Regions from separate parts of the Lysinibacillus sp. FW12 genome, predicted to be linked through region 2. Evidence: predicted binding sites of a transcription regulator. Region 2 holds the regulator's gene; the other holds the start of a gene.
The links. The regulator LexA, encoded in region 2, represses DNA repair genes until DNA is damaged. The targets are predictions, from matches to a motif close to CGAACATATGTTCG.
Positions count from the first base shown of each region.

Region 1: parE (DNA topoisomerase IV subunit B) is a predicted target of LexA. The motif match lies at 3,507-3,520, and genes of this name have one in related genera.

Region 1 covers NZ_CP139094.1:2,278,474-2,284,701, reverse strand. Annotated here, with positions in the region: gene parC (DNA topoisomerase IV subunit A) at 1-1,513, opposite strand, end outside; gene parE (DNA topoisomerase IV subunit B) at 1,510-3,486, opposite strand; gene plsY (glycerol-3-phosphate 1-O-acyltransferase PlsY) at 4,035-4,637, shown strand; gene SJW71_RS11675 (HesB/YadR/YfhF family protein) at 4,657-4,947, shown strand; gene SJW71_RS11670 (spore germination protein) at 5,161-6,228, shown strand, end outside.
Region 2 covers NZ_CP139094.1:3,409,769-3,415,996, reverse strand. Annotated here, with positions in the region: gene SJW71_RS17805 (DUF2339 domain-containing protein) at 1-219, shown strand, start outside; gene SJW71_RS17800 (prepilin peptidase) at 503-1,255, shown strand; gene SJW71_RS17795 (gamma-glutamyl-gamma-aminobutyrate hydrolase family protein) at 1,288-2,010, shown strand; gene lexA (transcriptional repressor LexA) at 2,120-2,737, opposite strand; gene yneA (cell division suppressor protein YneA) at 2,903-3,217, shown strand; gene SJW71_RS17780 (YneB family resolvase-like protein) at 3,214-3,879, shown strand; gene def (peptide deformylase) at 3,920-4,492, opposite strand; gene SJW71_RS17770 (helix-turn-helix transcriptional regulator) at 4,485-4,676, opposite strand; gene SJW71_RS17765 (DJ-1/PfpI family protein) at 4,767-5,306, opposite strand; gene SJW71_RS17760 (GNAT family N-acetyltransferase) at 5,303-5,833, opposite strand; gene SJW71_RS17755 (DUF896 domain-containing protein) at 6,019-6,228, shown strand, end outside.

The DNA.
Region 1 (6,228 bases), 1.1 Mb from region 2:
CCTCTTCACTTGGTACAAGAACATCTAAGGTAATTTTAATCTCTTCAATTTCTTGCTCAATTCTTGAGCGACGAGGCTCTGTAAAGCGTTTCTTAATATCAAGCAATTCTTGTTTAATGACACGTACAAGCTTTGCCTCACTTTGTAAAATCCCCTCTAGCTTAGCAATCAACCTATTTAGCTCGTCCTGTTCTTGTCGAAGCTCTGTAATGTCTGTATTGGTTAAACGGTATAATTGCAAGCTGACAATCGCCTCTGCCTGTACCTCTGTAAAATCAAACTTCGCCTGTAAATTAAGCTTGGCATCCTTTTTATCATTAGAAGAACGGATTGTTGCAATCACTTCATCTAAAATGGAAAGGGCTTTAATTAACCCATCCACGATATGGGAACGATCCTTCGCCTTTTGTAAATCGTAAATGGAACGGTTCGTGACTACTTCTTTTTGATGGGCAATATAGGCATCCAATAATAATGGTAAGGTCATCATTGTTGGACGACGATTATGAATGGCAATCATATTAAAATTATAAGCTACCTGTAAATCCGTTGTTTTAAATAAGTATTGGAGAATTCCTTGTCCTGGTACATCCTTTTTCAGTTCAATGACAACACGTAAGCCAGTTCTATCAGATTCATCACGAATTTCCGCAATCCCCTCAAGACGTTTATCTACGCGTTGCTCATCAATTTTTTTCACAAGATTCGCCTTATTGACATCGTATGGTAATTCTGTGATAACAATTTGCTCTTTACCACCCTTAATAGGCTCCACAACCGCTTGTGCACGGACAATAATTTTACCGCGACCCGTTTCATATGCTTTTTTAATGCCGTCAACGCCTTGGATAATACCACCTGTTGGGAAATCTGGCCCTTTAATGACCGTCATTAATTCATCCACTGTCGCAGTAGGCTTATCTAAGCGCATTAATACAGCATCTAGCACTTCATCTAAAGCATGTGGCGGAATATCTGTCGCATACCCCGCCGAAATCCCTGTAGACCCATTCACTAGTAAGTTAGGGAAACGTGCTGGTAAAACAGTTGGCTCCATATCCTGGTCATCAAAGTTCGGTACAAACTCAACTGTTTTCTTGCCGATATCTCGTAGCATTTCACCAGCAATCGCAGATAATCGTGCCTCCGTATAACGCATGGCAGCTGGTGGATCTCCATCGACCGAACCATTGTTCCCATGCATCTCAATAAGCATATGACGTGCTTTCCAGTCCTGACTCATACGCACCATCGCTTCATAGACAGAGCTATCTCCGTGTGGATGGTAATTACCGATTACATTACCGACTGTTTTCGCAGATTTTCGGAACGGCTTATCATGGGTATTTCCTTCTGTAAACATCGCATATAAAATACGGCGCTGTACTGGTTTAAGACCGTCACGTGCATCAGGCAACGCGCGGTCTTGAATAATATATTTACTATAGCGACCAAAGCGGTCACCCATTACTTCTTCTAAAGGTAAATCTTGAAACTTTTCCGTACTACTCATGCTTGGTCCTCCTCTTGTTGGATGAATTCATTCTCTAAAATATTGGCATCATCCTCCATACCGAAGTCTACATTGGCTTCGATCCATTTACGACGGGGTTCTACCTTATCACCCATTAACGTCGTGACACGTCTCTCTGCACGTGCACCATCCTCGATTGTGACACGAATTAATGTCCGTGTCTCAGGGTTCATCGTTGTATCCCAAAGCTGGTCTGCATTCATCTCTCCAAGACCTTTATAACGCTGTAATATGTAACCCTTTCCAACTTTTTTGATGGCCTTTTGTAGATCGCTTTCTGTCCAAGCATATTCAATGACTTCTTTTTTTCCAGTACCCTTAGAAACTTTATAAAGTGGTGGTAGCGCGATATAGACTTTTCCTGCTTCAATAAGTGGGCGCATATATCGATAGAAGAACGTTAATAGCAATACTTGAATATGAGCTCCGTCCGTATCAGCATCGGTCATGATTACTACTTTATTATAAGCGGAATCTTCTACAGCAAAGTCTGTACCAACACCTGCGCCAATCGCATGGATAATCGTTGAGATTTCTTCATTTTTCATAATATCCTGTAGCTTGGCTTTTTCCGTGTTAATGACTTTCCCGCGCAGTGGCAGAATCGCTTGGAATGTACGGTCGCGCCCTTGTTTCGCAGAGCCCCCAGCAGAATCACCTTCGACTAAGTATAATTCATTTTTTGCGGCATTCCGAGACTGTGCAGGCGTTAGTTTACCAGACAGAATGGTACTACCTTTTTTGTTTTTCTTGCCGTTTCGTGCATCTTCACGCGCTTTACGAGCAGCTTCACGTACTTGCTGCGCACGAATGGCTTTACGCACAAGAGAAGCTGATAACTCCGCATTTTCCTCTAGTACATACAAAATTTGCTCAGACACTACACTATCTACTGCAGAACGAGCCTCACTTGTCCCAAGCTTGCCCTTTGTTTGTCCTTCAAATTGCAATAAATGCTCTGGAATACGAACAGAGACGATGGCCGCTAAGCCTTCACGAATATCAGTCCCCTCAAGGTTTTTATCCTTATCCTTTAACAAGCCAATTTTTCGTGCATATTCATTAAATACACGCGTTAATGCTGCTTTCGCACCTGTTTCATGTGTTCCACCGTCACGTGTACGAACATTATTAACAAAGGATAAAATCGTTTCCGAATAACCATCATTATATTGGAAGGCGAACTCTACCTCGATTTCATCCTGGATACCTTCTACATACTTCACCGGATGAAGGACGTCTTTTTCCTCATTCAAATACGCAACGAAAGCTTCAATGCCATTCTCATAAAAGAACACATCACTTTTGCCTTCCTCGCGCTCATCAATTAATTCAATTTTTAACCCTTTTAGTAAAAAGGCTGACTCACGTAAACGCTCTGCTAACGTATCATAATTGAATTTTGTGACAGAGAAAATACTGTCATCCGGTAGGAAATGAACAAGAGTACCTGTTTGCTTTGTTTGTCCTATTTCTTCTAGCGTTGTAACAGGATGTCCACCGTTCTCAAAACGCTGACGATATTTTTTACCGTCACGATGAATGGTAACCTCTAAAAACGTTGAGAGTGCATTGACTACAGAAGAACCTACACCATGTAAGCCACCACTTGTTTTATAGCCCCCTTGTCCAAATTTACCGCCTGCATGCAGCACAGTAAAAATAATTTCAGGGGTTGGTTTGCCCATTTTATGCATACCTGTTGGCATACCACGGCCAAAGTCTCGCACGCTGATACTCTGATCCTGATGAATCTTGACAATAATATGAGATCCAAAGCCAGCCAGTGCTTCATCTACCGCATTATCTACGATTTCATACACAAGGTGATGAAGTCCACGGCCATCCGTCGAACCGATATACATGCCGGGTCGTTTGCGTACCGCTTCTAATCCTTCTAATACTTGTATAGCGTCATCATTATAGACGCTAGGTGACTGTTTATTCGTCAAAAAAATTCCCCTCCAAAAAACAAACACATGTTCTATTTATGTTCTCATCCTAATAATAATAGCATTTCCTGTCAATAGCTAGCGACAGGTCCAATAAAATTTTAAAAATTGCTCACAGTTTTGATTCTTTTTATAGTAAACATCTTCAACAGTTGCTTAAATTTGGAATTTAAGCAAGACAGACTGCTACTACTATCCATTATCGTTTGACGCATAGTAGCCTATTTAGTTTCACTTCCATTTGTTTGGCTTCTCATCACGAGCGATGAAAGTGCTACGATGTATCTCGCGATTAACTGGATAAAGTTAGACTTCTATTCTACCAAAGGAATGAACGATTGACAAAATTGCCTTTATGCCTATATTTTTAAAAAGGCTTTTTTCCACAACTGATCCTCTCATGTCTAAAAGACTACCCTATGGTAATTGAATTCAAGACCCATAATGAAATCTCCTTCATAACATTGTAGATTAGCAAGAAAAAGTGTAAAATACTTGTTACAAACTATTAGTACCAAGTATTGACTATGAATGAAAGGAGTCCAGCTATGATCAATGGACTTATTATTTTATGTGCTTATCTAATTGGCTCTATACCTTCTGGATTATGGATAGGCAAAATTTTTTATAACACAGATATTCGTGAACACGGGAGCGGTAATCTAGGTGCAACCAATACCTTCCGCACGTTAGGAAAAAAAGCGGGTATCGTGGTGACCGTGATGGATGTTTTAAAAGGAACTGCCGCAGTGTTACTCGTGACACTTCCTATTTTCTCTGACAGTATGCTCCATCCGTTACTACTCGGCCTAGTTGCCGTAATCGGCCATATGTTTCCAATCTTCGCCAACTTCCGTGGTGGGAAGGCAGTGGCAACCTCTGCGGGTGTTTTATTAGGCTATTCATGGCCACTGTTTGTCCTATTATTTATTGCCTTTATTGTGACATTAAAAATTACTAAAATCGTTAGTTTAACATCTATGATAGCCGCTTTAGTAGCACTTATTTATGCAATCGTTTATTATTTTGTTACAGGTGACTTTGCATTAGGCATTTTGGTAGCCTTTTTATTCACTTTTATTATTTATCGTCACCGTGCCAATATTTCACGGATTAAAAACGGCACCGAGCCAAAGGTAAAATGGCTGTAGGAAGAGAGGAGCATTCGAAATGAACATTGCATTAACAGATGAAGCCCTACAATGGTTCAAGCAGGAAATGGAAGTAGAATCAGGTGATACCATTCGCTTTTATGCACGCTATGGTGGTTCTAGTCCTTTTCACGAAGGCTTTTCACTTGGCATGACTCGTGAAGAACCGATCGCTATAGGTGTTCAAACAGAAATTGATGGTGTAACCTATTACATTGAAGAGAAAGACCTCTGGTTCTTTAACGATCACAATCTACATGTTGACGTTGATGCAAGTAAAGATGAATTACAATATGATTATCGTACATAAAGCAGTGTTTCCTTTCAGCATATGAAAGGAAACATTGTTTTTTATTTCGCTTCATGGTCCAAGGTTGTTACGTTGAAGTAATCTTTAGCGGTACCCGAAGCTGAGAAGACATCCAGTAGAAATCCATGGCAGATTTTCATGCCTTCTTCGTTTATCTGGTAAAAAATTTGTCCACTCTAATGGTAATGAACGTCCATTTGAGGAGGAAAACACATGTCCACGTCTAACAATATTGATACCTCCCCATCCCATACTATGAACGATTTGTTATACACGTCCCTTGCTAAAAATTTAAAAATCATTCAGAACTCACTCGGTCATAGCAATGACATCATTATACGAAAAATTACTATTGGTGAAACTGAACCTCATCACCTAGCCATTATATCGATTGATGGTTTATCAGATAAAACAACCATTTCCGATTCTGTTATTGATAAACTGATGGCTAACATTGAGGAAGAACAAGATATTGAAATTACAACCATTAATGAATATGTCCGAAATTCCTATTTAACAGTTGGTGATGTAAAAAATATTGAGCACTTTAAAACGCTCTACCAAGCTATTCTCAATGGTGAAACGGTTATATTATTAGATGGCTTTGCTGAAGGGATAGTGACCAGCACAAGAAGTGCGAAAGATCGAGCAGTAACAGAACCATCGACGGAATCGGTTATACGAGGACCTAGGGAATCCTTTACGGAAACACTTCGTACCAATACAGCCCTAATCCGTCGTAAAATAAAAAGTCCAAACCTCTGGATTAAATCACGTATTATCGGTGATGTCACACAAACAGATGTAGCAGTCATGTATATTAATGGCATCGCGAACGACAAAATTGTCGCAGAGGTATTAGCTCGTTTAGACCGCATCAATATTGATGGCATATTGGAAAGTGGTTATATTGAGGATTTCATTCAGGATTCTAAAAATACCATGTTTCCAACTATCTACAACTCCGAACGTCCCGATGTCATTGCTGGTGAATTATTAGATGGGAAAGTAGCGATTTTAGTAGATGGAACACCCTTTGTCTTAGTGGTGCCAGCGTTATTTACATCTTTTTTACAGTCAGCAGAAGATTATTATCAGCATTGGATGATAAGCTCCCTGATCCGCATATTGCGCTTTTTTGGTATTAGTCTAGCATTAGTAGCACCATCACTGTATGTAGCCATTACAACCTTTCACCAAGAAATGCTGCCAACACCAATGTTAATCAGTATTGCATCGCAAAGGGAGGGCGTCCCCTTCCCAGCTGTAGTAGAGGCACTC
Region 2 (6,228 bases):
ACGATCACATTATTCTTGACGGCCAGTGTTTCATTATGGCTTGGTTCAAAACATGATCTTAAAACACTCCGTACAACAGGCTTTGTCATTTTGGTCATGGCGTTTATTAAGCTTATATTCTTTGACTTATCCGCACTTGATTTATTAATTAGAGCAATTCTGTTTATTACAATTGGTGGGATTGGCATGCTGTTGTCGGGTAGGTTGTTGAGGAAATAAAGAAGAAAAGAGATTCCAATGTATTTTGGAATCTCTTTTTACATTATGTTAAAATGATATCGAAACCTTACTATATTCCCCGCTTTTTAAAGTTCAACATTTCCCTAATCTTACATCATTCATTCTCTATTGTTTTTATCCAAATTTTCCATAACGACAAGTATTTTAATAGATTCTTTAATAACCTAACAATGTTAGAAGGACTTTTTATTGAACAATACTTACATGGATAGGTGAACCATACGATTTGTATGGGCTCCTATTGGTTTAGGAGGTCAAAAAAATGGAAATGGCTTATACAATCTTTATATTTTTATTTGGGCTTGTCTTTGGCTCTTTTTATAATGTGGTAGGTTTACGCGTCCCACAGAAGGAATCGATTGTCCATCCTCCCTCACATTGTACCAAATGTAATAGACAATTAAAGATGATTGATTTAGTACCAGTATTGTCTTATGTGTTTTTAGGGGGGAAATGTCGAACCTGTGGCTATACAATTTGTTGGATATACCCAGCAATAGAAATATGGACAGGTGTTTTGTTTGCCTTTGCTTATTGGCGGCTAGGTTGGGGCATAGAATTTATTGTAGCGCTTTTATTTATCTCCTTGTTCGTTATTATTATTGTTTCGGATTTAGCCTATATGCTCATCCCAGATAGGGTGCTTATATTCTTTTTACCATTCCTCGTTGTAGGTCGGGTACTATCGCCATTAACACCATGGTGGGATTGTCTTGTGGGTGCTGTCGTTGGTTTTGGCATACTATATGTTATTGCGGTTATATCGAATGGTGGCATGGGTGGAGGAGATATTAAATTATTCTTTTTAATTGGACTCGTTCTTGGCACAATCAATACACTGTTAACACTATTTCTGGCGGCAGTTATCGGTATGATTGTGGGGGTTATCATTTTGTTCAAGCGTAAGCAAGGAAGAAAAACACCCTTCCCCTTTGGTCCGTCTATCGCCTTAGCAGCGATCATTGTTTATTTTTATGGTGATTCATTAATCAATTGGTATTTAGGTTTTTGGTAATTGTCAATCTTCAAGTATATGGAGGGAAGCAAGTGAAACCGGTTATTGGCATTACAGCCTTTGTGGAGGATGATTTATCCGCTCATTTAAATGCTGCTTACAGTCAAAGTATTATTGAGGCGGGAGGAATTCCGCTTATTATTCCTTTAGGTGTTGAGGAGGATGCGGCTCAAATTTTAGCTCTTACAGATGGTTTATTGTTATCGGGTGGCTATGATGTGCATCCATTTCTATTCGGAGCAGAGCCATCACCAAAGCTAGGGAAAATTCATCCAGCGAGGGATACAGTTGAACTAGCTTTAATTGAAGCTGCTTTTATACGAAAAATGCCTATTTTCGGTATTTGTCGTGGAATCCAAATTTTAAATGTCGCATTAGGTGGTACTTTATATCAGGACATTGATAGTGACCATTTTAGTACGAAGTTGCTTAAACATGCACAGCAATCAGGTCGAGCTGTAGCTACTCATTATGTACAGATTATTGCAGATAATTTATTAGCAACTATTTTAGAACAAGAGAAAGTTGCTGTAAATTCATTTCATCATCAGGCTGTGAATGTTCTAGCAGAGAAATTAAAAGTAGCAGCGAAATCAAGCGATGGTATTATCGAAGCGGTAGTTCATGAAGATTTACCATTTTGCTTGGCAGTTCAGTGGCATCCTGAGGAAATGGCCATAGCAGGAGAAGAGAACGCTAAAAAATTATTTTCAGCATTTGTAGAGGCTAGCTTAAAGTTCAAAAAAGAAGCTTAGAAGGGCATAGAGTAAAGAATCCAATGCTAGTATGTGGATTCTTTTTTTGCGTAAAAAAGAGGATACATGCTCATAAGGAACATATAATCCTCGATACCTATTTTCGTAATTAATGCACACGACGGTAGAGACCAACAACTTGTCCTAAAATAGAAACTTGATCGACAATAATTGGCTCCATGGATGAATTTTCAGGCTGTAAACGGAAATGGTTTTTTTCTTTGAAAAAACGTTTTACAGTGGCTTCATCCTCAGCTGTCATAGCTACAACAATATCACCGTTATTGGCAGTTGCCTTTTGCTTCACAATGACTAAGTCCCCATCTAAAATTCCTGCTTCAATCATTGATTCCCCCATAATTTCAAGCATGAACAATTGATCTTCACTTGTGCCATACGTATCTGGTAGCGGGAAATACTCTTCAATGTTTTCAATAGCTGTAATAGGAGAACCGGCTGTAACCTTACCAACAAGTGGAACATGAATTACTTGTTGCTTTTGAATGGATTCTTCAGGCTCTAGAATTTCAATCGCACGTGGCTTTGTTGGATCTCGACGAATAAAGCCTTTTTGTTCTAATCGAGCTAGATGACCATGAACAGTGGAACTTGAAGCAAGTCCAACTGCTTCCCCGATTTCTCGTACTGATGGTGGATAGCCCTTAGCTCGTACCTCTTCTTTAATAAAAGCTAAAATATCCTCTTGTCTTTTTGAAACTTTTTTCATGAGTGCTCACCTCTTTTTTCTAATATCATTCTTCTTATTTGATAGTATAACAGAATGCGAACACGTATGCAAACATAGGTTCGAAAAGTGTTTGACAAAAACGTTTGTTCGCTTTATTATGAGAACATACATTCCGAACAAACATTCTAAAAAGGGGTTATGAACATGACATGGTTAAAGAAAAACACACATATTTCAATCTTGATGGGAGTTTGTCTACTATTTGCAGGATATCTTTACATTACTGATCCAGGACACGTTAGTTACGCTGAAATTCAAATCGAACACGGGGATAGCTTATGGTCGTTAGCAGAGCAATACCGTGGTAAAATGAGTACTGAAGATTGGATTAAGCTTGTGAAAACAGAAAATGAGCTAGCGGATATTAAAATTGTGGCAGGAAAATCTCTAGTCATTCCTGTAGTGAGTAATCAGGCCGATCCCATCAATACCATTGAAATTGCGAGAAACGAACAATGATCAATAATCAACTGTCGGCTGTTGTCTATTGCCGTGTAAGTACTGAAAAGGAAACACAAAGCTCGTCTTTAGAGCGACAACAAGAAGAGTTACTGCGCTATGCAAAAGAGCAAGGTTATGAGGTGAAGGGCGTTTTTAAGGATAAGCACAGCGGCTACGATGTAGAACGTGAGGGCTTACTTGAAATGCTTGATTTCATTAAAGAAAAGGGGATTAACGCCCTTTTTGTACAAGATGAAACACGTTTAGGACGTGGAAATGCAAGGATGGCTGTGTTGCATTTGTTACAAAAATCAGCAACAGATGTTTTCTCTATGCGTGATGCAGGACCGGTGCAACTAAACGAAATGGACACGATGCTGCTTGAGATTTTAGCGATAGTAGAGGAATACCAGCGTAGAATACATAATGCTAAAATACGTAGAGGTATGCGCCGTGCTGTAGAGAATGGCTACCGTCCTGAAAATAATTTATCGAATCGAGGTAACCCGCATGGTCAGGAGCGTAAGGAACTACCTGTAGATGAAATTGTCAAGCTGCGTAAACGTGGATTTACCTTTGAAGAAATTTCTATAACGCTTAGAGGGTTAGGTTTTGAAGTTAGTAAAGCGACTGTCCATCGCAGATTTCAAGAACATCAAGAAAGATTAGCAGGAAAATGATATAGCCTGCTAATCTTTTTTTATCTTCTGTACTTCGCTATTAATAGGAAGATAAGCTTTCTATGCTTACGTTAGTAGGTAGTTTAAAAGGGTGTTCTTTATTAATTCGGTCATAAAACATAATGCCGTTTAGATGGTCGATTTCATGTTGGACAACAATTGCACCATAGCCCTGTAACTGCACGATGATTTCTTGTCCATTAATGTTATAACCTTTAACCTTAATACGTTCATATCTTGGCACAAAACCATGAACTGGTCGATTAACAGATAAACACCCTTCTCCCTCTGGTAAATAAATCATATTTACTGAATGACTGATTATTTTAGGGTTGATCAACATCATTTCATAGTCATCAAAAAATATAGCAAACATTCGTTTATCTACGCCAATTTGGTTAGCTGATAGTCCACTTCCAGGTCGAAGCTTATATTTTTTTGCTAGATTTGGATCTTGGCTATTTTTTAAATATTGCAGCATTGATAATAATGTATATTGGTCTTCTTTTGTCACAGGGATTGTCACTTCTTGTGTTTGTTTTCGTAATAATACGGAGTCCTCTTTTACGAAATCTTTCATAGTAATCATATAATTAGGATGAAATCTATTCATAGATAAACACCTCATCAATACGACTATTGAGGACTTTAGCAATTTTAAAAGCTAACTCAAGCGTCGGATCGTACTTATCATTTTCAATACAATTGATTGTTTGTCTGACAACCCCGCATTCCTTAGCAAGAGCAGCTTGTGTTATTCCTAATCTTTTTCTCAAAACTTTGATAATATTCTTCAGATTTACCCCTCCATTTTTGTCCGAAGTATTAGACATTATTATAGCGAAAATCTACAAGAAATGTCCAAGAAATTAGACATGTGGAGTGTTTTATTTTTCATACCAGTTGGCATTAAAATTTAGATTTAGCGCTTTCCCTAAATTAATACCGAATTGAATAAAGGCTCTACCACGTGCTGTAATGATATGGCCGTCTTGCACAAAGAGTTCGTCAGAATAATGTCGTAGATCAAAAATCCCTAACTGTCTTATTCCATCTAAAGGCAAACCAACCGTGTATTGTTTGTTTGCTAAAATTCCAGCCTTTGCTAATAAATAGGGGGAGCTAGAGATACTTGCGATAATGCCTTCTTTATCGTGGATTGCACGTATAAAATCGAATATTTCCTGTTCTTGTTGTAGGCAAGATATGTCCATGCATCCTGGCAATACAAGACTATCAATATCAGCTAAGTTCGCCTCGCTTATTAGAGAATCCACTACACAGCATAAACCCGATTCCCCGCGTATTGGTTCATTGTTTAAACCTAGGGTGATGATAGGTTTGCCACCTTGCATTAATATAGACAAGGCCACGCTTAATTCATATTCACTAAATTGAGGGTATAATAATACAGCCGTTTTCTTCATTCACACTCTCCTTTGTTCGTCCACTCTTCCTGCAAAATGGCGTAATAAAATTCATCCCACCAATCTTCACCATGCGGTATACATTTTTTAAAAAAACCTTCACGTCGCATACCTATCTTTTCCATGACCCTATATGAAGCGATATTTTCGGGCTGACATGTTGCAATTATTCTATGAAGCTTCATTTCGGTGAAGCCATAATCTAAAACAGCACGCGCCGCTTCAGAAGCAAACCCACGGTTCTGATAAAGAGGATTTAAAACCCATCCGATTTCATAGGTATGTTCACCAAAGTATCGGTGAAAAACAATATGACCGATCACCAATTGTTGCTCTCTTAAAACAATGGCAAAATGTTTGGCTTGTACATCACTGTTTTCTATTATAAATTTTCGTACCTGTTCTTCATCGAAAACGCCTTCAGGCATGTAATGCATCACCGTTTTATCTGACAAATAGCTATAAATAGCAGGAAAATCTTTTGCTTCAAAATTTCTGATAAGTAATCGTTGAGTTGTAATATTCACGTTCATTCCCCCAATATCTATCAATTTTTCCCTTTTACTATAGTTATACACCTCTAACATCTGGAAGTCATGTGAATAATAGCAAAGAGGTGTTATTAAGGGTTGGTATAACTGCATTTTAAGGGAAACCATGCTATACTTTGCATACTGAAGTCTTTAAGATAGGTATTGAAAGGTGTGTAACAATGTTATCAAAAGAAAAAATTAATCGAATTAATGAACTTTCTGCCAAAGCAAAAAGTGGACAATTAACAGAGGAAGAGGCAAAGGAGCGAACAGCGCTTCGTAAGGAGTACTTAGATACGTTCCGAGCAACAATGCGCGATACGATTGAAAATGTAAAAGTGGTGGATGTAGAAGGTAATGATGTCACACCAGAGAAGGTTAGACAAGCG